DNA from 4 places in the Pseudomonas sp. GW822-FHT03F08 genome. Region 3 is predicted to be linked to each of the others. Evidence: predicted binding sites of a transcription regulator. Region 3 holds the regulator's gene; each other region holds the start of a gene.
The links. The regulator FliA, encoded in region 3, starts transcription of late flagellar genes. The targets are predictions, from matches to a motif close to CTAAAGTTTNNNNNNNNNNNGCCGNTAA.
Positions count from the first base shown of each region.

Region 1: the regulator FliA is predicted to act here: its motif matches at 2,915-2,942, upstream of AC1RME_RS11765 (methyl-accepting chemotaxis protein).
Region 2: the regulator FliA is predicted to act here: its motif matches at 2,052-2,079, upstream of AC1RME_RS05415 (methyl-accepting chemotaxis protein).
Region 4: the regulator FliA is predicted to act here: its motif matches at 4,593-4,620, upstream of AC1RME_RS05175 (methyl-accepting chemotaxis protein).

Region 1 covers NZ_JBXANC010000004.1:285,006-290,822, forward strand. Annotated here, with positions in the region: gene AC1RME_RS11745 (acyl-CoA dehydrogenase) at 1-108, shown strand, start outside; gene AC1RME_RS11750 (methyl-accepting chemotaxis protein) at 155-2,092, opposite strand; gene AC1RME_RS11755 (cell division protein ZapA) at 2,192-2,494, opposite strand; gene AC1RME_RS11760 (hypothetical protein) at 2,491-2,721, opposite strand; gene AC1RME_RS11765 (methyl-accepting chemotaxis protein) at 2,999-4,624, shown strand; gene AC1RME_RS11770 (potassium/proton antiporter) at 4,782-5,817, shown strand, end outside.
Region 2 covers NZ_JBXANC010000002.1:341,382-347,198, reverse strand. Annotated here, with positions in the region: gene AC1RME_RS05435 (LysR substrate-binding domain-containing protein) at 1-288, shown strand, start outside; gene AC1RME_RS05430 (MmcQ/YjbR family DNA-binding protein) at 285-644, shown strand; gene AC1RME_RS05425 (DUF1294 domain-containing protein) at 647-1,075, opposite strand; gene AC1RME_RS05420 (undecaprenyl-diphosphate phosphatase) at 1,072-1,902, opposite strand; gene AC1RME_RS05415 (methyl-accepting chemotaxis protein) at 2,207-3,841, shown strand; gene pnuC (nicotinamide riboside transporter PnuC) at 3,924-4,487, shown strand; gene AC1RME_RS05405 (AAA family ATPase) at 4,484-5,008, shown strand; gene fapA (functional amyloid chaperone FapA) at 5,356-5,805, shown strand; gene fapB (fibril amyloid subunit FapB) at 5,807-5,817, shown strand, end outside.
Region 3 covers NZ_JBXANC010000013.1:127,121-132,937, forward strand. Annotated here, with positions in the region: gene flhF (flagellar biosynthesis GTPase FlhF) at 1-540, shown strand, start outside; gene fleN (flagellar synthesis regulator FleN) at 654-1,484, shown strand; gene fliA (RNA polymerase sigma factor FliA) at 1,481-2,221, shown strand; gene AC1RME_RS27165 (chemotaxis response regulator CheY) at 2,389-2,760, shown strand; gene AC1RME_RS27170 (protein phosphatase CheZ) at 2,778-3,566, shown strand; gene AC1RME_RS27175 (chemotaxis protein CheA) at 3,606-5,817, shown strand, end outside.
Region 4 covers NZ_JBXANC010000002.1:287,287-293,103, forward strand. Annotated here, with positions in the region: gene AC1RME_RS05155 (D-2-hydroxyacid dehydrogenase family protein) at 1-362, opposite strand, end outside; gene AC1RME_RS05160 (alpha/beta fold hydrolase) at 376-1,401, opposite strand; gene AC1RME_RS05165 (YqaA family protein) at 1,487-1,921, opposite strand; gene AC1RME_RS05170 (DUF411 domain-containing protein) at 1,921-2,367, opposite strand; gene AC1RME_RS05175 (methyl-accepting chemotaxis protein) at 2,534-4,525, opposite strand; gene AC1RME_RS05180 (hypothetical protein) at 4,907-5,440, shown strand; gene AC1RME_RS05185 (GNAT family N-acetyltransferase) at 5,489-5,817, opposite strand, start outside.

The DNA of each region.
Region 1 (5,817 bases), on a different contig from region 3:
GCGGCGCGGTATTTCCTGACGTGGGAAGTGCCGGGTTGCCATCATGAGCTGGCGTTGCTGGAGGCTCGGGATGATACGTGCCTTGCAATGCAGGACGCGTGGTTCTGACACGTTGATGATCGTTCCCACGCGTTGCGTGGGAACGATCAACTAATCAGGTAAGTTTGAAGCCACCCATCTGCCGCGCCAGATCATCCGCCAGCCGCTGCAGCATCTGACAATCCTCACGACAAGCCCGAACCTCCCCCGCCGTCGCCCGCGCCAGATCGGAAATCCCCTGCACGTTGCGGTTGATCTCCTCGGTCACCGCCGACTGCTCCTCAGTCGCCGTCGCCACCTGATGGTTCATGTCGCTGATGCGCTCGACCTGCCCGGTAATCGCAGTCAAAGACGCACCCGTACGCTGGCTCGACTCTACGCCGGTGCCGGTTGCCGCCTGTCCCGTACGCATTGAAGACACGGCATTCTCCGCCCCCTGTTTGAGGCTGCCGATCATCTGCTGGATTTCGTCAGTGGATGCCTGAGTGCGGCGCGCCAGCGTCCGCACTTCATCGGCCACTACCGCAAAACCACGCCCCATATCCCCGGCCCGCGCCGCTTCAATCGCCGCATTCAATGCCAGCAGATTGGTCTGTTCGGAAACACCGCGAATCACCGCCAGCACCTGATCGATCGAAGCCACCTGATGCGCCAACTCCCCCACCGCGCCGGCCGCGACGCCGATTTCATCAGACATGCTTTCTATATGGCGAATCGAGCCGCCGACCACTTCGCGCGCCTGCATCGCTTCATCGCGAGCGGTTTGCGAGGCGAGCGCGGCGTTGCCGGCGTTCTGGGCGATTTCCTGCACGGTCAGGCCCATTTCGTGGACGGCGGTGGCAACCATGTCGGTCATTTCCTGCTGGCGGCCGGAGCGCTCGGCGGTGTTATCCACAACCCTGGCCACCTGACCCACAGCGACACGCAAACGCTCACTGGTGGTCAACACCTCGGCGATCATCCCGCGCTGACTGTCGAGGAAACGGTTGAAGCCCCGAGCGAGGTCGCCCAGCTCGTCGGCGCGGCTGGAATCTAACCGATGGGTCAAATCTCCACCACCGCTACCGATTGCTACCAGCGCAGCTGTTACCTGACGAATCGGTCGCACCAATCCCTGAGCCAGCCAGATCACCAGCGCCAGGCAAACCAGCGCCACCGCCAGACCGATGCCGCTGCTCATCCACATCGCCCGTCGGGCTTCGGCGTAGATCTGTGACTGCGGCACTTCGGCCACCAGAGTCCAACCGAGGTCACGCAAAGGCAGGCTGAAGGCGAGGAAGTCTTCGCCGTCACGCTGGAAGCTGCTGTTGGCCGCCACTTTATGGCCCATGACCGCTTGTGCCGCGCTTGCGCCGATCTGCTCCGTAAGCGTGCGCTTGCCGCTGAATTGCGCCTCGGGATGGACCTGGATCAAACCGTCGGAACGCACGAGATAGACCTTCCCGCGTTCACCGAAGCTGAAGTTGTGGATCAGCTCGGACAGCTCTTTCATGCTCAGACCTAGCCCCGCAACGCCGACCACTTTGCCGGCCTGCTCGACCTTCAGGTCGATGAACAGCGCCAACTCTCCGGTGGCCCCGTCGTTGTCGATGTTCAGGGTTCGGGGCTGATTGCTGTCCAGGAATGAGTAGAACCACGCATCGGCCGGTTTGGCGCGGCTGAGGGTGCGATCCAAGCCTTTTTCGGTGATGTAGTGATTGGATTCGGTGCCGATGATCAGCGCGGTAAACGCCTTGTGTTCGGCGCGGATGCCTTCCAGATATTGCGCGAAGCCTGCCGTTTTGGCGGAGTCTTCACCTGTGGCCAGCCAGTCGCGGACCATGGTGTTGCTGGCGATGTCTTTGGCGGCGGTGAGGGGTTGAACGAGGATTCGCTCGATGTCGTTGCGCGTCGCTTCGATGCTCGACGGCAACGCCTGCTCGACCAGATAGCTCTGGGCGAGGCGGTTGACCACCAGGGTATAAATGCCAACCACGATCAGGATGCTGACCAGCAGGGCGGTGCCCATGCCGAGGATCAACTGCCATTGAATACTGCGACGCCAGAACTGCATGGAGCACCCCCAAAGAATAAGAGGCTGAAACACTGCAACAGCCGTGCCGATTGTATACAACGCAATCGACAATCTTACTCTTTGGTTGTGCGCAACCCATCAACCCTGATTGATGGTCTTGGCGATGGTCTCGACCGTGGCGCTGACTTGCTCTTGGTAACGCTCGAGTTCCTGCTGGTGCTGCTTCTTCATTTCAATCTGCTGCGAGCACAGATTCATCGCCGCCAGCACCAGCAGGCGGTCGCCGATCAGCGTCGGGTATTTGCGTTTGGTGTCGGCCAGTGCGGCCTTGAGCATCAATGCGGCGTCCAGCAGGGTCTGTTCTTCCCCGGCCGGTGCCTTGATCGAATAGTCCTCCCCCATGATGGAGACGACTTTTACCCCTGCTGTGCCGTGGTTCATGCGCTGACAGGACCTGCGTTGACGCGATCAACCAGGGCCTGGATGCGTGCGGCGGTGGCGCCGTGCTTTTCTTCCTGTTCCATCAGGCTCAGTTGCAGGCTTTCGTTTTCATCCTTGGCCTGGGCCAGTTCCGTGGACAGGGTCTGGTTGGTTTCCGAGAGGGTCTGGTTCTGTTGCACCAGGTCGCTGACGAGCTGTTCCAATTGGCTGAGGGATGCTTCCAACATTTTGATCTTCCAGGGCATTTTCAAAGGGCGCGTACGATAAAGAAAAGTCGTCGTGGATGCCAGGGTTAAACCGGCGCAAGGCCTTGATTTTCCTGGTGGCCGACCGTTCCTGCGAGTGTTAGAGACTGTGATCTGCCGATCTGGTTCCTGCACTTCGTCGCCCGGCCTTCAGTGCGACAAATACGCGCATCGGCTCAAGACTTTAGTCGTATGACCGATAAGTCATCCAACAGCAGTCTCAGCCCGCATGGATGCGGCCCTTCCTGGTATACGCCCCATGTCCCTTCGCAATATGAATATCGCCCCCCGGGCGTTCACCGGTTTCGCCCTGATCGGCGGCCTGATGCTCATTCTCGGTGTGTTCGCCCTGAACCAGATGAGCAAGATCCGCGGCGCCGCCGAAAACATCACCACCACCAGCGTGCCGAGCATCAAGAACCTCGACGAGTTCACTCAGCTGACCCTGCGTCTGCGGGTGCTGTCGTACCGTTTGCTGGTGAACCGCGAGCCGGACATCCAGCAGAAAACCATCGAACTGCTGGAGATGCGCAACCAGCAGATCCGCAAGGCCCAGACCGATTACGAGCCGTTGATCGGCAGCCCGGCCGAACGTGCGGCCTATGACCAATACGTGCAGTTGCTGGGTCAATACCGCCAGATCGAAGACCGGATGAAAACCCTGTCGCGCAACAATCAGGTGGATGAGCTGCGCAACCTGCTGAACACCCAGTTGCTCGACAACTCCGAAGCGATGAACTCGGTGCTCAACCGTCTGATGCAAATCAACGGTGAGCAGATCAGCACCACCAACCAGCAAGCCGCCGAGCAGTTTTCTTCGGCTTTCAGTCTGGTGGTGACGCTGCTGGTGATCGCGACCGGCCTGACCTTCCTCTTCGCCTGGCTGCTGACCCTGAGCATCACCAAGCCGATTTCCAAAGCGCTGGATGCGGCGGAAACCATCGCCGAAGGCAACCTGACCCAGCCGATCCACGTTGACGGCACCGACGAAGCCGGTCGCCTGCTGGCCGCCATGGCCAAGATGCAATCGAAGCTGCGCGACACCCTGCAGCGGATTTCCGGCTCGGCCACCCAACTGGCCTCCGCCGCCGAAGAGCTGAACAGCGTCACCGACGAAAGCGCCCGTGGCCTGACCCAGCAAAACAACGAAATCGAACAGGCTGCCACCGCAGTCAACGAGATGACCAGTGCGGTTGAAGAAGTCGCACGCAACGCCGTCAGCACCTCGGAAGCCTCGAAGAACGCCACCACCTCCGCCGGCGACGGCCGCGATCTGGTGCAGGAAACCGTCAGCGCCATCGAGCGCATGAGCGCCGACGTGCAGAGCACCGCGACCCTGATCGGTGATCTGGCCAACGAATCCCGTGACATCGGCAAGGTGCTGGACGTGATCCGCGGCCTGGCTGACCAGACCAACCTGCTGGCACTGAACGCTGCCATTGAAGCGGCCCGCGCCGGAGAAGCCGGTCGCGGTTTTGCCGTGGTGGCCGACGAAGTCCGTGCCCTGGCGCACCGCACCCAGCAGTCGACCAGCGAAATCGAGCGCATGATCGGCAGCATCCAGAGCGGCACCGAGCACGCCGTGGATTCGATGCGCAACAGCACCGAGCGCGCCGAATCGACCCTGAACATCGCCCGTGGCGCGGGTATGTCGCTGGACACCATCAACACGGCCATCGTCGAAATCAACGAGCGCAACCTGGTAATCGCCAGCGCTGCCGAAGAACAGGCGCAAGTAGCGCGGGAAGTGGATCGCAATCTGGTGAACATTCGCGATCTGTCGGTGCAATCGGCGACCGGCGCGAATCAGACCAGTGCGGCGAGCAACGAGCTGTCGCGTTTGGCGCTGGATCTGAACAATATGGTTGGGCGGTTCAGCCTGTAACCTTCCGCATGACTGATCGTTCCCACGCCCGTGGGAACGATCTTGCACTCCGCGCAAAAAGCTTTTTGACAGCATCACATTTCAACAGGTTAGAATCGCTGGCACGCAGACTGCATGGTCAGTTTGTGCCCGTCTTTCCGCTTCTGGAGTACTGCCTTTGAATGCGACGACCATCAACAGCCTGTTCTTGATCGGCGCGTTGCTGGTAGGTGCGAGCATTCTTGTCAGTTCCCTTTCGTCGCGTCTCGGCATCCCGATTCTGGTGATTATCCTCGCAGTCGGCATGACTGCCGGGGTCGATGGCGGCGGCATCATTTTCGATAACTACCCGACGGCCTATCTGGTCGGCAACCTCGCTCTGGCGGTGATCCTCCTCGACGGCGGTTTGCGCACCCGAGTGTCCAGTTTCCGCGTGGCCTTGTGGCCGGCCTTGTCGCTGGCCACCGTCGGCGTCCTTATAACAACCGGTCTCACCGGCATGGCCGCTGCGTGGCTGTTCGACCTGAACCTGATTCAAGGCCTGTTGATTGGCGCCATCGTCGGCTCGACGGACGCCGCAGCGGTGTTCTCGCTGCTCGGCGGCAAGGGCCTGAACGAACGGGTGACCGCCAGCCTGGAAATCGAGTCCGGCAGCAACGACCCGATGGCGGTGTTCCTCACCGTGACCCTGATCGACATGCTCGCCAGCGGCCAGACCGGCCTGCACTGGAGCCTGTTGACCCACCTGATCCGCGAGTTCGGCATCGGTGGCGTGATCGGCCTCGGCGGCGGCTGGCTGATGCTGCAACTGGTCAACCGGATCAACCTCGCCACCGGCCTCTATCCGATCCTGGTAATCGCCGGTGGTCTGGTGGTGTTCGCCCTGACCAACGCCCTGCACGGCAGCGGCTTCCTTGCCGTTTACCTGTGCGGCCTGGTGATCGGCAACCGTCCGGTGCGCAGCCGCCACGGCATCCTGCACATGCTCGACGGCATGGCGTGGCTGGCGCAGATCGGCATGTTCCTGGTGCTGGGCTTGCTGGTTACTCCGCACGACTTGCTGCCGATCGCCCTGCCTGCTCTGGGCCTGGCGCTGTGGATGATTCTGTTCGCACGGCCGCTGTCGGTGGTGGTCGGGTTGCTGCCGTTCAAGGCTTTCCATGGTCGCGAAAAGGCGTTCATTTCCTGGGTCGGCCTGCGCGGCGCGGTACCGA
Region 2 (5,817 bases), on a different contig from region 3:
CACGGCAAAAGTTGCGATCTTGCGCTGGAAGCCCGGCTGGGGATCGACGACTTTATCGTGCGCAAGGCCTGCGTGCTGGCCGGCCAGGGCTTCACCCTGCTGCCGATGATGTATTGCGAAGCGGAGCTGAACAACGGCACGCTGGTGCAGTTGCTGCCGGAATGGTCATTGCCCGGCGGCTGGTTGCAAGCGGTGTATCCGCACCGGCGAGGAGTGATGCCGGCGGTGCGTGCCTGGATCGATCATCTGGTTGAGTCGTTTAATGCCTGTGGAGAGCGATTGTTATGAAACAAGGAAAGTTGAGCGAAGCGGACGTCGCGGATTTTTGCCTGGCATTGCCCGGCGCTCAAGAAGACTACAAATGGGGCGGCGTGCGGGTGTTTTCGATTGCCGGCAACAAGATGTTCGCCCTGCAGGGGCTGCGCGGTGAGTCGCTGGCGTTCAAGGTCGACAAGGATCTGTTTCTCGGTCATTGCGACCGGCCGGGCATTCACCCGGCGCCGTATCTGGCACGGGCGCAGTGGATCATCATGCACCCGCCCTACCCTTTGGGCGCCGAGGAACTGCGAGGGTTGCTGCAACGTTCTCACCAGTTGGTGGTGAGCAAGCTGCCGAAGAAAACCCAGGTGGGTTTGCTGCTGTAGCCCTAACCCAGCGCCAACAGGTTCGAGCCGAGGAACAACTGATCGATCCAGAACACCTGGTGCAGCGCGACGATCACCCAGAACAGGATCTGAAACGACACTTTGCGCGTCTTGTGCCGGAATACTTGCTGGGCGATCAGTGCGCCCGGCCAGCCGCCCGCCAGTTCCACGGCGTGCAGGACGTTCTCCGGGGTGCGCCAGGCCTCAGCGCGGGCCTTGCGCTTGTCGGCCCAGTACAGGAAAAACGCCAGCACGCTGACCAGCCCATAGGCCGTCAGCGGTACCAGTGAAATTCCGCGCAGCCACATCGACAGCGAGCCGAACATTGGCAATGCGCAGACGATCAGCAACACCACCAGCTTCAACTTCAGATGCTGAATGTTGCCGCCGGACGGGCCGCGATCCGGACGGCGTGCGCGGGAATCACTCATGCCTTGGCCGCCGCCCAGTCCACCCAGCCGAACTGCCAGGTCGCCAGAATCAACAGGCCGAAAACGATCCGGTACCAGGCGAATGCCGCGTAGCTGTGGCTGGCGATGAACTTCAGCAAGCCGCGAACAGCGATCATGGCGAAAACGAACGCCGTGACAAAACCGATGGCAAACACCGGGAAGTCCGCCGGCACGAACAGCTGGCGGTACTTGTAGCCCGAGTACACGGCCGCACCGACCATGGTCGGCATCGCTAGGAAAAACGAGAACTCGGTGGCGGTCTTGCGTGACAGGCCGAACAACAGGCCGCCGATGATGGTCGAGCCGGAGCGCGAGGTGCCCGGGATCATCGCCAGGCATTGGGCAAAGCCGACCTTCAGTGCATCTTTCCAGGTGATCTCGTCCACGGTTTCGGCGTGCACTTCATGCTGCCGACGCTCAGCCCACAACATGATGATGCCGCCCACCACCAGCGCCGTCGCCACGGTGACCGGGTTGAACAGGTACTTGTGAATCAGATCGGCAAAGATCACGCCCAGCACCACGGCAGGCAGGAAGGCGATCAGCAGGTTGGCGGTAAAGCGTCGCGCACTCGGCTGAGTTGGCAAACCGATGACCACGTCGAGAATCTTGCGGCGAAACTCCCAGACCACCGCGAGAATCGCGCCGAGCTGGATGATGATGTTGAACGCCATGGCGCGTTCGCCACCGAAGTTCAGCAGGTCGGCGACAATGATCTGGTGTCCGGTACTGGAAATGGGCAAAAACTCCGTCAGCCCTTCTACAACTCCAAGAATCAGTGCCTGCAAGGCGGTCCAAAGATCCATCAATCCCCCAAAGAGCGATGCTCAGCGGCATGCCCCGATAGTATTTTTTTACGTTCACTGCGTTCAGCGTAGCTGTTTGTTGCTGTACCGATTCCGCGCGCAAAGGATCCACACGAAACGGTCAAAATTCCGTGAAATGGCAACTTGGGTTCAGGTTTTCACGCGCGGGGCCGAAATCCTATCAGACAAGCCGTAATAGCGCTGCCGCGTTCTACGACTTGGGTCGCGTATGCCCGGCCATGGAAACGTGGTTGGATGCTGGCGGTGATTTATTACAAGAAAAAGAAATCGGAGTGACAGCGTTATGAACAGCTTGCGCAGTGTGTCGATCAGCCGACGCTTGTGGCTCATCTTGATTGTGGCGGTGGTCATGCTGCTGACCCTGGGCCTGTTGATGCTCAAGCAGATCCACGATGACCTGTATCACGCCAAGGCCCAGAAAACCCAGCATGTGGTGCAGACCGCCAGCGGTTTGCTGACCTATTACCAGGGCCTGGAAGCGGCCGGAACCCTGACCCGCGACGCCGCCCAGAAGCAGGCACTGACCGCGATTCGCGGCCTGCGTTATGACCAGAACGATTACTTCTGGATCAACGACCTCACGCCCGTGATGGTCATGCACCCGACCAATCCCAAGCTTGAAGGCCAGAACCTCTCGGCGATCCGCGATCCGGACGGTTTTGCGGTGTTCAACGAAATGGTTGCCATCGCCAAATCCAAGGGCGCCGGCATGGTCGACTACCGTTGGCCGAAACCCGGTGCCAGTGAACCGGTGGCCAAGACCTCCTACGTGAAACTGTTCGAGCCATGGGGCTGGGTACTGGGTTCCGGCGTGTACGTCGACGATGTACAGGCCGAGTTTCAGGGCCAGGTGATCAAGGCTTCCGTCGTCGGCCTGGTGATCGCGCTGATCATGGGCGTGCTGGTGATCCTGATTGCCCGCAGCATCGTCCGCCCGTTGCAGGAAACCGTGAACGCCATGGCCAACATCGCCAGCGGCGAAAGCGACCTGACCCGCAGCCTCGACACCCACGGTCAGGACGAAGTCACGCAGTTGGCGCATCACTTCAATGCCTTCACCGCCAAGCTGCGCCGGGTGATCGGCGATTTGCAGGTGTCGGCCAGTGCGCTGGGCCAGTCCTCCACTGAACTGGGCAATGACGCGAGCCAGGCCCAGCAGCGCAGCCAGCAACAGTCGCAACAGATGGAACTGGTGGCGACCGCCATCAACGAAGTCACTTACGGCGTGCAGGATGTGGCGAAGAACGCCGAGCATGCCGCCAACGAAATGCGCGATGCCGAGGCGCAGGCGCAACAGGGCCAGATCAACATCGACGGCAGCCTGCAACAGATCGACAAACTGTCCGGCACCATCGATCAGGCGGTCGAGGTGATTCGTACGCTGGCGACCGAAAGCACGCAGATCGGCAGCGTTCTGGAGGTAATCCGCTCGATTGCCGAACAGACCAATCTGCTGGCGCTCAACGCGGCCATCGAAGCCGCCCGCGCCGGCGAACAGGGGCGCGGTTTTGCGGTGGTGGCCGATGAGGTCCGCCTGCTGGCGCAACGCACGCAGAAATCCACGGCGGAAATCCAGTCGATGATCGAGCGTCTGCAAAACCATTCCGAAGCCGCCGTGAAAGTGATCGGTGACAGCAGCAAGGCTTCACAACTGACCATCGAGCAGGCCGGACTGGCCGGTGCGAGCCTGAATGCCATCGGCCAGGCGCTACGCAACCTCAACGGTCTGAATGCTTCGATCGCCAGTGCGACCCTGCAACAGGCGCACGTGGTCGAGGACATCAACCAGAACGTCACCCAGGCCGCCGGCCTGTCCCACAGCACCGCAATGGCCGCTGAGCAGTCGAGTGCCGCCAGTGTGCGGCTGGGCCAGTTGAGCGAGCAGTTGAACGGATTGCTGCGCCAGTTCCGCGTCTGACGTTCTCACCCTGTGGGAGGCTCACTCCCACAGGTTTTTGGGTACAATCCGCCCCCTCTTTTACTCCCTCCAAGGATCTTGCATGTCCGGGCTCGAACTGTTTGCCGCCGCCCTCGGTGTGATCGCCGTCTGGCTGACGGTCAAACAGAATCCCTGGTGCTGGCCGATCGGGCTGGTCATGGTGCTGCTCTACAGTTGGGTCTTCTTCGAGGTGAAGCTGTATTCGGACATGTTGCTGCAGGTGGTTTACGCCGCCCTGCAAGTCTACGGTTGGTGGCAATGGACCCGGGCGGGGACGATGCATGACGGCCGCCAGGTCAGCCGGCTCGACACACCTTCGATGCTCAAAGGGCTGGCCATCGGCAGCGTCGGCAGTCTGCTGCTGGGCGCCGCCATGGCGCACTGGACCGATGCCGCGCAACCCTGGCTCGACGCCGCGCTGACCGGATTCAGCCTCGTCGCGCAATTCTGGATGGCCCACAAGCGCCTGCAATGCTGGGCATTGTGGTTCGTGCTGGATGTGATCTTCGTCGGCCTGTTCCTTTATAAGGCGCTTTACCTCACCGCAGCGTTGTATGCCTTGTTCACCCTGATCGCGGTGCTGGGCTGGCGGGAATGGCGCGCCGATCCGGCGTTGCGCACATGAAAGTCGTCGTCCTCACCGGGCCGGAGTCCAGCGGCAAGAGCTGGCTGGCGGCCGGGCTCCAGCAACAGTTCGGCGGCCTGCGGGTGGACGAGTACGTGCGCTGGTTCATCGAGCAGAATCCACGGGACACCTGCCTCGCCGATATCCCCGAGATCGCTCGCGGCCAGTTGCAATGGGAAGACGACGCACGAGCGCAACAACCGCCGCTGCTGATCCTCGACACGCACCTGTTGAGCAACATGTTGTGGAGCCAGACGCTGTTCGGTGACTGCCCGGCCTGGCTGGAAACAGAGCTTTTGGCCCGTCATTACGACCTGCACCTGTTGCTCTCCCCGGAGCAGATCGACTGGACCGACGATGGCCAACGCTGCCAGCCGCAGCTGAGTGAACGGCTGGCGTTCTACGACGCCACAAAGGCCTGGCTGGAGCAGCATCGCCAACCGGTCCGGATCATTCAGGGCGACTGGGCCGCACGGCAGATTCAAGCTTTCGACGCCGTGCGTAACCTGCTGCAAGGCTGACCCCGTTTCCCGGGTCGGTTTCCCCCTGCTTTGGGGCTAAAGTGTCCGATCCTGAAACACTCCCTCGGGTGCAAAGTGCCCGTCTCAACGGCCTTCATCGCTTTGTCATCCGATTTGTTACGCCTGTGAAACACATGCTCGCAAACCCTTGTTCCAGAGCTTTGCAACGACTGTAGCCACCTGCACCGACAGGGGGTTGTTTCAATCGTGAAACAGCTTTTGTATCAAGGCTGCACGCCATCCATCCAACTCATTGAGATCCTTGAATATTTAAAAAGCGGCACAGCTTTCGCTCTCTCCTTCACAACGCTGACCAGGCCCAGCCCACTGAAGAAGGAATTGCCGCCGTGGGAAATTTCAATAAAGCCTTCACTTGCCTTCTGCTGATCGGATCAGCTGCCAGCACTTTCCTCAGTTTCAACGTTCAGGCCGAAGGCAATGGCGTGATCGTGCTCAATCGCGACGTCCAGCCCATCCCCATCGGACGCAGCGCTCCCGGCAAAGACCCCTACCCGACCACCGTGAATGCCAACCCTTCTGGCCGTATCGACCAGGCAATGACCAGCACCGAACTCAGTGACGGTGAATTTGCCAGTGTAGCCAGTGGTGCATCCATTCGCGGAAACATGGCCGTAGGGTCAAGCCTGCCCGGCACCAACGTCTTGACCAATCCAAACGGTCTGCCCGGCATGGGAGCCGGTCATGGCGGCGGTAGCGGTGGCACGATTTCCAACACCATCAACCGCTCCCTCAGCACCGGTCTGGCTCCGCTGACCCGCATGGCCGGAGGCCAATAAGATGAATCGTTC
Region 3 (5,817 bases):
CGCATCGGTGCTCAGGAACAGTTGAAAACCCTGGGCCGGATCCTCAATGTGTCGGTGACCCACGTCGACCCGGGCCAGTCCCTGGTGCAGGCGCTGGATCCACTGCTGCGCAAACGCGTTGTGCTGATCGATACCGCCGGCCTGCAGGCCAGCGATCCGGCACTGCGCATGCAGCTGGAAAGCCTGGCCGGTCGTGGCATTCGGTCGAAAAATTATCTGGTACTGGCAACCACCAGCCAGAAACAGGTTCTAACCGCCGCTTATCACAGTTACAAGCGTTGCGGGCTCGCCGGGTGCATCCTGACTAAACTGGATGAGACGGCCAGCCTTGGCGAAGTGCTGAGCCTGGCGATCAGTCATGAACTGCCGGTCGCCTACCTGACCGACGGCCCACGGATTCCGGATGATCTGCATCTGCCGCGCCGTCATCAATTGGTCAGCCGCGCCGTCAGCGTGCAAATGCAGGAAGAACCCAGCGAAGAAGCCATGGCTGACATGTTCGCTGATATCTACCACAGTCCCACCAAGCAGGTTGGCTGAGGTAATGAACAGTTTTTGTACCTACATCGATGGTCTGCCATGCATTGTTCCGGTTGTGAACGCGCAGCCAGTAATGTGGCCTCCGTCTATGCAAGACAAGGTAAAGAAATAACATGGGCAGCATGCATCCCGTACAGGTGATCGCGGTGACCGGCGGCAAAGGTGGCGTCGGCAAGACTAACGTGTCAGTGAACTTGTCCCTGGCGCTGGCAGAGCTTGGCCGTCGGGTCATGCTGCTGGACGCCGACCTGGGTCTGGCGAACGTCGACGTTCTGCTGGGCCTCACGCCCAAACGTACCCTGGCCGATGTGATCGAGGGCCGCTGCGAGCTGCGCGACGTGCTGTTGCAAGGCCCCGGCGGGATCCGCATCGTGCCGGCCGCTTCCGGCACGCAGAGCATGGTTCACCTGAGCCCGGCCCAGCATGCCGGTCTGATTCAGGCGTTCAGCGACATCGGCGACAATCTCGACGTACTGGTGATCGACACCGCTGCGGGTATTGGTGACTCGGTAGTCAGTTTCGTTCGCGCAGCCCAGGAAGTGTTGCTGGTGGTCTGCGACGAGCCGACCTCGATCACCGACGCCTACGCCCTGATCAAACTGCTGAACCGCGATTACGGCATGAACCGCTTCCGCGTCCTGGCCAACATGGCCCAGAGCCCGCAGGAAGGTCGCAATCTGTTCGCCAAGTTGACCAAGGTCACGGATCGCTTCCTCGACGTCGCCCTACAATACGTCGGTGCGGTGCCTTACGACGAAAGCGTGCGCAAGGCGGTGCAGAAGCAGCGTGCGGTCTATGAAGCCTTCCCGCGTTCCAAGTGCGCACTGGCGTTCAAGGCGATCGCGCAAAAGGTCGACACCTGGCCGCTGCCCGCCAATCCGCGCGGCCACCTCGAATTTTTCGTCGAGCGCCTCGTGCAGCAAACGGCAGGACCTGTGCTATGACCGCCAGCGGTATGAATTTCTACAAGAAGTCGGCACGTGACGCGCAGTACGAGCTGATCGAGCGTTACGCGCCACTGGTCAAACGCATTGCTTACCACTTGCTGGCGCGATTGCCGGCCAGTGTGCAGGTCGAAGACCTGATCCAGGCCGGGATGATCGGCCTGCTCGAAGTCTCGACCAAATACGACGCCAGCAAAGGCGCCAGTTTCGAAACGTACGCGGGCATCCGGATCCGCGGCGCCATGCTCGATGAAGTACGCAAGGGGGACTGGGCACCGCGCTCGGTTCACCGCAACACCCGTATGGTCAGCGACGCGATTCGCTCGATTGAAGCTAAAACCGGCCGTGACGCTAAAGATCACGAGGTTGCGGCCGAACTCCAATTGAGTCTCGACGATTACTACGGGATTTTGAACGACACCCTGGGCAGCCGACTGTTCAGTTTCGACGACCTGTTGCAGGACGGCGAACACGAAGGGCTGCACGAGGATGGCGCAAGTGCTCATCTTGAGCCGTCGCGCGATCTGGAAGATGAGCGCTTCCAGGCTGCGTTGGCGGACGCGATTGCCAATTTGCCGGAGCGTGAGCGACTGGTGTTGGCGCTGTACTACGACGAAGAGCTGAACCTCAAGGAAATCGGTGAAGTCCTTGGCGTCAGTGAATCGCGGGTCAGCCAGTTACACAGCCAGTGCGCGGCCCGCTTGCGGGGGCGTTTGGGGGAGTGGCGAGCGCGCTGAAGGCAGTGTGGGGACGCTGCGAACGAGGCTGGTGCGGTGGTGAACGGCACCGGTCTTGCTCTGTTGTGCTCCAGACAGTCATCGAGTGCTTTGCCGGATTGATTGAAATGGCGCGTCCAGGTGCTGGGCGCGTTTAAGACTGCTTGGAGGTCGAATTGAACAAAGACATGAAAATCCTCATCGTTGATGACTTCTCAACGATGCGGCGGATCATCAAGAACCTGTTGCGTGACCTTGGGTTCACCAACACCGTTGAAGCCGACGATGGCACCACTGCCATTCCGGTGCTCAACAGCGGCAGCATCGACTTTCTGGTGACCGACTGGAACATGCCTGGCATGACCGGTATCGACCTGCTGCGTCACGTGCGCGCCGATGAAAAACTCAAGCACCTGCCAGTGCTGATGGTGACTGCTGAAGCCAAGCGCGAGCAGATCATCGAAGCGGCCCAGGCCGGCGTTAACGGCTACGTGGTCAAACCTTTCACGGCTCAGGCGCTGAAAGAAAAAATCGAGAAGATTTTCGAACGCATCGGCTGATGACGCGCGGGGGAGCTATGGAGCATAACGAATCTTCACAGGGCGACTTCGAGTCGACTCTGAAAAAACACGCGGTCGAACTGGTCGAAAGCCTTGAAAAAGGCAGGTTCGGCGACGCTGTGCAACTGATCCATGAGCTCAATCAGACCCGTGACCGTGGCCTGTACCAGGAAGTGGGCAAGCTCACGCGCGAACTGCACAGTGCAATCGTCAACTTCCAGATCGACCCGCATATGCCGCAGGCCGAGGAAGTGTCGCAGATCACTGATGCGACCGAGCGTCTGGGCTATGTGGTCAAGCTGACTGAAGCTGCGGCCAACCGCACCATGGACCTGGTGGAAAGCGCCACGCCGGTGGTCAATGGCCTGGCTGACGAAGCCCAGGCATTGAGTGCCGACTGGGGACGTTTCATGCGCCGTGAAGTCGGGGCTGAAGAGTTCCGCGAGCTGGCGCGTCGGGTCGACGGTTTTCTGGCACGCAGCAGCGCGGACAACCGCGCGGTGTCGAGCAACCTCAACGACATTCTGCTGGCCCAGGATTACCAGGACCTCACAGGTCAGGTGATCAAGCGCGTGACCCAATTGGTCACCGAAGTCGAAAGCAATCTGCTCAAACTCGTGCTCATGGCCAGTCAGGTGGACCGCTTTGCGGGCATCGAACATGACCGTGCGGCAATGCTCGCTGAAAAAGATCCACAAAAACATCTCTCGCAGGGTGAAGGTCCGCAGATTCATGCCGATAAACGAGAAGACGTTGTGTCCGGTCAGGACGATGTGGACGATTTGCTATCCAGCCTTGGATTTTGAGTTTTTTTGGGTTTTTAGACCTGTAGGAGCACCCCATTAATGAGCTTCGGCGCCGATGAAGAGATCCTTCAGGATTTCCTGGTTGAGGCCGGCGAGATTCTTGAGCAACTGTCCGAACAACTGGTCGAGCTGGAAAGCCGTCCGGATGACGCAGATCTGCTCAACGCAATTTTTCGCGGTTTCCACACTGTAAAAGGGGGCGCCGGCTTCCTTCAGCTCAATGAGCTGGTGGAGTGCTGTCACATCGCCGAAAACGTGTTCGACATCCTGCGCAAGGGTGAACGTCGCGTAGATGCAGAACTGATGGACGTGGTGCTCGAAGCGCTGGACGCGGTGAACAGCATGTTCAGCGAAGTCCGCGATCGCAGCCCGATTACTGCCGCAACCCCGGAATTGCTGGCCGCCCTGGCGCGTCTGGCTGAACCGCAATCGGCGGATGAAGCCCCGGCTTCGCCTGTTGCCGAGATGATCGAAGAACTGGTCGTCGAAGGCGATTCGGGCGATATCACCGATAACGAATTTGAACAGTTGCTGGACTCGCTGAACGCCGTCAAGGCCGAAGCCGAAGCCCCGGCGGCTGCCGCTGCGCCTGCTTCCGATGAAGCAGCCAGTGATGAAATCACCGACGCCGAATTCGAGTCGCTGCTCGACCAGTTGCACGGCAAGGGCCAGTTCGCGGCCGACGCCGTGGCACCGACAGCCGCTGCACCTTCTGCTCCGGTGGCGGGCGACAGCTCCGACATCACCGACGACGAATTCGAAGCCTTGCTCGATCAGCTGCACGGCAAGGGCAACTTTGCCGTCGATGCGCTGGAATCGGCGATTGCGTCGGTGCCTGCATCTGCTGCTCCGGCAGCGGCTGCGGCCGGTAGCGATCTGATCAGCGACCATGAGTTCGAATCGCTGCTCGACGATCTGCATGGCAAAGGCAAGTTCACTGACGTCGCCACCGGTGCCGTCGTGACGGCCGGCAATGCTTCTGCTGTTGCAGCGCCTGCCGCCAAGGCCCCGGCCGCTGCGGCAAAACCTGCTGCAAAAGCGCCTGAGCCTAAAGCCGAACCGGCCAAGCCAGCCGCCGCTGCTGCACCGGCTCCAGCCCGTGCACCGGCGACTCCGCCACCGGAAAAACCGGCGAGCGAAGCCGAAACCACCGTTCGTGTGGACACCGCACGTCTCGACGAAATCATGAACATGGTCGGCGAGCTGGTACTGGTGCGTAACCGTCTGGTGCGCCTGGGCCTGAACAGCGGCGACGAGTCGATGCAGAAGGCCGTGTCGAACCTCGACGTGGTTACCGCCGACTTGCAGACCGCGGTAATGAAGACCCGGATGCAGCCGATCAAGAAAGTCTTCGGCCGCTTCCCGCGTCTGGTTCGCGATCTGGCGCGTCAGCTCAAGAAAGAGATCAACCTGGAACTGGTGGGCGAAGAGACCGACCTCGACAAGAACCTCGTCGAGGCACTGGCCGACCCGCTGGTCCACTTGGTGCGCAACGCGGTCGACCACGGTATCGAGTCGCCGGAAGAGCGCGAAGCCTCGGGCAAGGCCCGTGGCGGCAAGGTGATCCTGGCCGCCGAGCAGGAAGGCGACCATATCCTGCTGTCGATTTCCGACGACGGCAAAGGCATGGACCCGAACGTCCTGCGTGCCATCGCCGTGAAACGCGGTGTGATGGACAAGGATGCCGCCGATCGCCTTAGCGACACCGAGTGCTACAACCTGATTTTCGCCCCGGGTTTCTCGACCAAGACCGAGATCTCCGACGTGTCCGGCCGCGGTGTGGGCATGGACGTGGTGAAGACCAAGATTTCCCAGCTCAACGGTTCGATCAACATCTACTCGACCAAGGGCGCCGGCTCGAAAATCGTCATCAAGGTGCCGCTGACGCTCGCGATCATGCCGACCCTGATGGTGATGCTCGGCAACCAGGCGTTCGCGTTCCCGCTGGTGAACGTCAACGAAATCTTCCACCTCGACCTGTCGACCACCAACGTGGTGGACGGCCAGGAAGTGGTGATCGTGCGGGACAAGGCGCTGCCATTGTTCTACCTCAAGCGCTGGCTGGTCAGCTCCGCGGCTCACGAAGAGCAGCGTGAAGGCCATGTGGTGATCCTTTCGGTGGGCACTCAGCGGATCGGCTTCGTCGTCGATCAACTGGTCGGCCAGGAAGAAGTGGTCATCAAGCCATTGGGCAAAATGCTGCAGGGAACCCCGGGCATGTCCGGCGCCACCATTACCGGTGACGGCCGCA
Region 4 (5,817 bases), on a different contig from region 3:
CGGGTGGCGGCCATGATCAGCGCCCAGGTCAGTTCCGGCGCTGCATGCTTATAGCTGTCGGTGCCGCAGACCTTGATCCCGAGTCGGGCAGCGGCCGGTATGTCCAGGGCCGCGTTGCGCATGCCGCCGGTGACCAGCAGCTTGAGGTTCGGCAAACGCTTGAGCAGGTCTTCATCGAAGCGCGTGCGTTCGCGCATCACACAAATCACCTCGAACCGGCCCAGGCGCTCGGCCAGCGTGGCGTTGTCCGCCGGGTAGTCATGGACGAAAGTCACTTCGCCGAGACTGTCGAGCACCGACCAGTCGACTACACCCCGCGCGACGTCCTGCCAGTCATCGATCACTGCAATCTGCACCGCCATCAGCCTTGACTCCTCAACGAACGGGATTGGTTTTGTTCAGCCAGCCGAGCAGTGCCTGATGGAACTGCGCCGGCTCTTCCATCTGCGGGGCGTGGCCCAGTCCGGGGAATTCCACCAGCGTGGACTGCGGAATCAGTTTGGCGACCTGTTTGCCCAGCACCTCGTAATGGCCGATTTTCGCTTTCACCTCGGGCGGCGCAATGTCCTTGCCGATGGCCGTGGTGTCGGAGGTGCCGATCAGCAACAGGGTCGGCATCTTCAGGTCCTTGAACTCGTAGTAGACCGGCTGGGTGAAGATCATGTCGTAGATCAGCGCGGAGTTCCATGCGACCTGAGTCTTGCCCGGCCCATTGCTCAGGCCCGCGAGCATGTCTACCCAACGGTCGAATTCGGGTTTCCAGCGACCGCCGTAATAGGTGCTGCGCTCGTAGTCGCGAATGCCTTGGGCGGTGACTTTCAGTTCGCGCTGATACCACTGGTCAACGCTGCGATACGGTACGCCAAGGGCTTTCCAGTCTTCGAGACCGATCGGGTTGACCAGCGCCAATTGCTCGACCTGATCCGGGTATTGCAGGGCGTAGCGGGTGGCCAGCATGCCGCCGGTGGAGTGGCCGAGCAGGGTGGCTTTCTGAATGCCCAGCGCCTTGAGCAATTGCTGGGTGTTGGCCGCCAGTTGCTGGAAGGTGTACTGGTAGTGATCGGGTTTGCTGGAGGTGCAGAAGCCGATCTGATCTGGCGCAACCACCCGGTAACCGGCCTCGCTCAGGGCCTGGATCGAACTGTCCCAGGTGGCGCCGCAAAAATTCTTGCCGTGCATCAGCACCACGGTGCGCCCGTTGGCCTTGCCGTGGGCGGCGACGTCCATGTAACCCATCTGCAATGATTTGCCCTGGGACTGAAAGGCAAAATGCTTGAGGGTGTAGGGATAGTCGAAACCTTGCAGTTCCGGGCCGTATTGCGGGCCTTCGGCGTGAGCCAGCAGGGGCAGGGCAGCGGTCAGCAACAGGCCGGGCAGCCAGCGGGTCAGCGACACAGACATGGGACAACTCCACAGGAAATCGGCCGATGCTGGAACGGCCGGATTAGGGCGACGTTAAACACAGGCAATGCCCGCGCCTGATCGTTCAACCGAGCCAATCCAGGGTGAGCATCGCCAGCACCGCATAACGGGCGCCTTTGGCCAGGGTGACGATCAACAGGAATCGCCCGAGCGGTTCACGCATGACCCCGGCGATCAGCGTCAGGGGATCACCGATGACCGGCAGCCAACTGAGCAGCAGCGACCAGTGACCATAACGCTGATAGTGAACGCGGGCGCGGTCCATGTGCTTCGGGCTGACCGGAAACCAGCGCCGACCCTGAAACCGCTCCAGTCCTCGCCCCAGCCACCAGTTGACCAGCGAACCGAGGACATTGCCCAGCGTCGCCACCGCCAGCAGCCCCCACAGCCAATAGCGATCGCTGACCAGCAGCCCGACCAGCACCGCTTCCGATTGCAGCGGCAGCAGTGTGGCCGCGCCAAACGCGGCGAAGAACAGCCCGATGTAACCCGCCGTCATCAATGGGCCGGGTAATCCGCCACCACCACATCAGCCCCATCCTTTTTCAGGCCGATGACTTGATAGGCATCGCTCATGCCGTCCATTTCCATGCCCGGCGAGCCCATCGGCATCCCCGGTGCCGCCACGCCAAGCAGATCGTCACGCTTGCTCAGCGCCAGCACTTGTTCGGCGGGGACGTGACCTTCGACGAATTTGCCGTTGATGATTGCGGTGTGGCAGGACGCCAGACGCGGTGGTACGCCGTGTTGTTGCTTGAAGCTGCTCATGTCGGCTTCAACGTGATCCTCGACCTTGAAACCGTTGGCTTCCAGATGGCTGATCCACTTTTTGCAGCAGCCGCAGTTGGCGTCGCGGTGGACTTCGATCGGGATGAGGTCGGCGGCTTGCGCCAGGGAGGAGATGAATAGCGCGCTCAGGGCGGCCAGACGCAGGTGGTTTCGCATGGAGGGCTCTCGGCTCGGGGTAAAAAAACGCATTTTGACCGGGATTTTCCGCCCGGCATCAACGGAGTGTTTCCAAGTAATACAAGGCGGGTTGCCAGCATGATCGTAGATCAAGGCTGACAGCCCGCTGAGCGAGAGATGACAGATCTGTCAGGAAGCCAAAGGATCAGCGCACCTTGAACCGGCCCATGATCGCGCCGACCCGGCTGTTGGCTTCCAGCAACTGTCGGGTGTTGAGCTCGCTGGCCTGACCGCTTTGCACCAGTTCATCGACCATGTGACGGATCTGCACCATGCTGCGGTTGATCTCTTCGGTGACGGCGCTTTGCTGTTCGGCGGCGGTGGCGATCTGCGTGCTGAGGCTGTTGATGTGGCTGACCGAGCCGGCCATCTCGTCAAGGCCGCTGTTGACTCGCGCCGTGGCGTCGGCGGCCGACTGGCAACTGGCCTGGGTGTTTTCCATGGCGCTGACCGACGAACTCACGCCCTGGGTCAGGCGGGTCAACATTTCGTTGATTTCCGAAGTGCTGGCCTGGGTGCGAGCGGCGAGGGCGCGCACTTCGTCGGCCACCACCGCGAAGCCGCGTCCCTGCTCACCGGCGCGGGCGGCTTCGATGGCGGCGTTCAGCGCCAGCAGGTTGGTCTGGCCGGCAATGGCGCCAATCACCCCGAGAATCTCGGTGATGCGCTGCGCGTCCTGTTGCATGCTTTCGACCTTGTGCGTGGCGCTGGCCACTTCGTCGATCAGCGCGACCACGCTGCTCGACGCTTCGCCGACCACCACCCGCGAACGGTCGGCGTTTTCGTTGGCGCGCTGGGTGAAGGCGGCGGTTTCGGCGGCATTCTGCGCGACGCTTTCAGCGGTCGAACTCATCTCGTTGATCGCGGTGACGGTCTGGTCGGTTTCCGAAGCGTGGCGCAGCAGAATCTGACTGGTGTGCGCCGACGTACGTTGCAGGTTGTCGAGGCTCGAAGCCATGGCGCCGGTGGCCTGGGTGACTTCGCCGATCATGTTCTGCAGGTAGGCAATGAAGGTGTTGACCGAGTGACCGATCGCGCCGAGTTCGTCTTCGGCGCGGATGGTGATGCGGCGTGTCAGGTCGGCATCGCCGCTGGACAGCAGATCGATGTTGGCTTTCAGGGCCTTCATGCGCTGGATCAATTGGCGGATCGCATAGACCTGCCACAGCACCAGCAGGATCACCAGCGGGATCTGCAACAGGCTCAGGGTGCTGAGCACGTCATCGCGCTGGGCGGTGATCAATTTGGTCGGCAGGGCGGTGGCGAGGAACCAAGGCGTGCCTTCGATCGGGCGCATGAAGAAAGTGCTGGCTTCACCGTTGTTGTCGAACTCGACGCGCTGGGCCTGATCACGCTGTTGCAGGCCTGCTTTTACCTGGCTGGCAAACGGTGAACTGCCGGCCAGCTCGCTGATGTTTTTCAGCACGATCGGGCCATTGATGCGCGAACTGTTGCTGATGATCTTGCCGTCGGCCTCGACGATCAGCATTTCGGCGCTGAGGTCTTTTTCCTTGCGCGCCACCAGGTCGTTGAAGAAGCCCAGCGTCACGTCGATGGTCGATACACCCCAGGTCGTGCCGTTCTTCTGGATGGCCATGGCGCAGTTGGTGCGTGGTTCGGCGCTGGCATCGTCTTTATAGGCGGCGGCCCAGGCGCATTGGCCGCGCGGGGTCTGCAGGCCGCCCTTGTACCAGCTCTGGTCGTAATAGTTGGGCGCTGCGTCGCTGTTCCAGAAGGTGTTCACGGCGAGTTTGCCGGAGCTGTCGCGATGCCAGAAGGTGCTGAACTTGTTGCGTCCCGCCTCACGCTGACCGGGTAGTGGCCAGATACCACCGCCAAATACTTTCAATTCACCGTACTGGTCCACCAGCCCCGGCAGCACCGTATCGATGGCGGCACTGTCGAGCAGCGGGATGGTCTGGGTGATGCTGCGTTGCTGCGATTGAACCTTGTTCAGTTCGCCCTGGATCTGCTCGGCGACCTCGGCAATGCGGTTGAGCACGACCTGTTCTTCGGTATGACGCAGTTTCGGCGCGACCAACTGGCTGATGCCCACCACGGTCAGGACCGACAGCAACAGGATAAATAGAACCAGAAACAGCGTGTAGCGAGCCTGAATGGTACGGAATGCGGGCATGGAGACCGGTCCTTGAGCAGCGTTTCTTATTAGGGGCGAGGAGTAAAACAGTAGGGGTATCCCTTACGTATCGTCGCGGCGCGAGGAAGCTTTAGGTACTCACGTGCTAAAAAGTTTTGAAACGCTGACCGGCAAGTAACAGATCCGACACATGCAAACTAACCAGCCCGTTCGTTAGAGTAAAAAGCCGATTTTCGCCGGACTGGCCAAGCGGCTCTGGCTCAATATCTGCGGGGCTTGCAGTGCTTTGTATCGAGAATGTACAAAATTTGTAAAAAAGTGAAAAACAGATTGGTGACATCAGTTTGCCGGCCGATACTCCGGGCAACTCAAGACGTTCCACAAGGATATTTTCATGTTCTTTTCGCAAGGAGCACGCTCATGACCGTTGGTTATACCGGCGCGTGGCAGCCCAAGGCAGGTTTGCTGGTTCGAGATGCAGGGAGCTCGGGCAAACCGGTTTCTCAAAGCGTGAAGGTCAAGCAGATGCTGGCCCTGGTCGGCAACGACCCCACCGTTCTCAACACGGCGGAAATGGACAAGCAGCGTTTGCACAAGAACATCAAGGGGTTCGATCCGGAAAACGTCACTCCCAAGCAATTGGGCAAACTGACTGACTTCCTGCGCAGCCGGGGCCTTATTTCCGAAGTGACCTCGATGACGCTGCTCAATGCCGGTGACAAGTTCGATCGGTTCGGCATTCAGAAAGACCCGGATGCCAAGTTCAATGCGCTGGAATATTTCGCCACGCAACTGGACACCATCAACAACAACAGCCTCAAGGGCAACAAGTACGCCAATACGTTGATCCCGGAGTACAAGAAAGCCATTTATGTGCTGCAGAGCCTGAAAACCTACGGACAGGGCGGTGAACGTCCGCCTCCGACCGACAAAGGCGTCAGCGCCAAGGCTTGATCGCGTAAAACCAGGCCCTCCGATGCGCAGGGCCTGGGCATTCTTGCGTTACACGGAGGATGATGGCTTGGCAATGAGCGATTGCAGGTCGTCATGCAGCCGCTGCATCTGCGGGCAAATCAGCGTCAACGCCGGTGGCCTGGCGCCACGATGAAACAACGCCAGCCAGCCAGCTCCTCTCTCATCCGGCACCAGCCCGGTGAACACGAATCCCGCCGTCGTCAGCAAGTGAAAAGCGCTTGCGAATTCCTTTGCCAGCCTGAGCCTGACTGAAATAAGCCAATGCGCCGGCAGATCCTGCAACTGCTTGAGCAAGCCGCCATCGAGCTCTTTGAAAATGCCTTCATACCGGTTCAATTGTTGTTCCAGCTGCACCG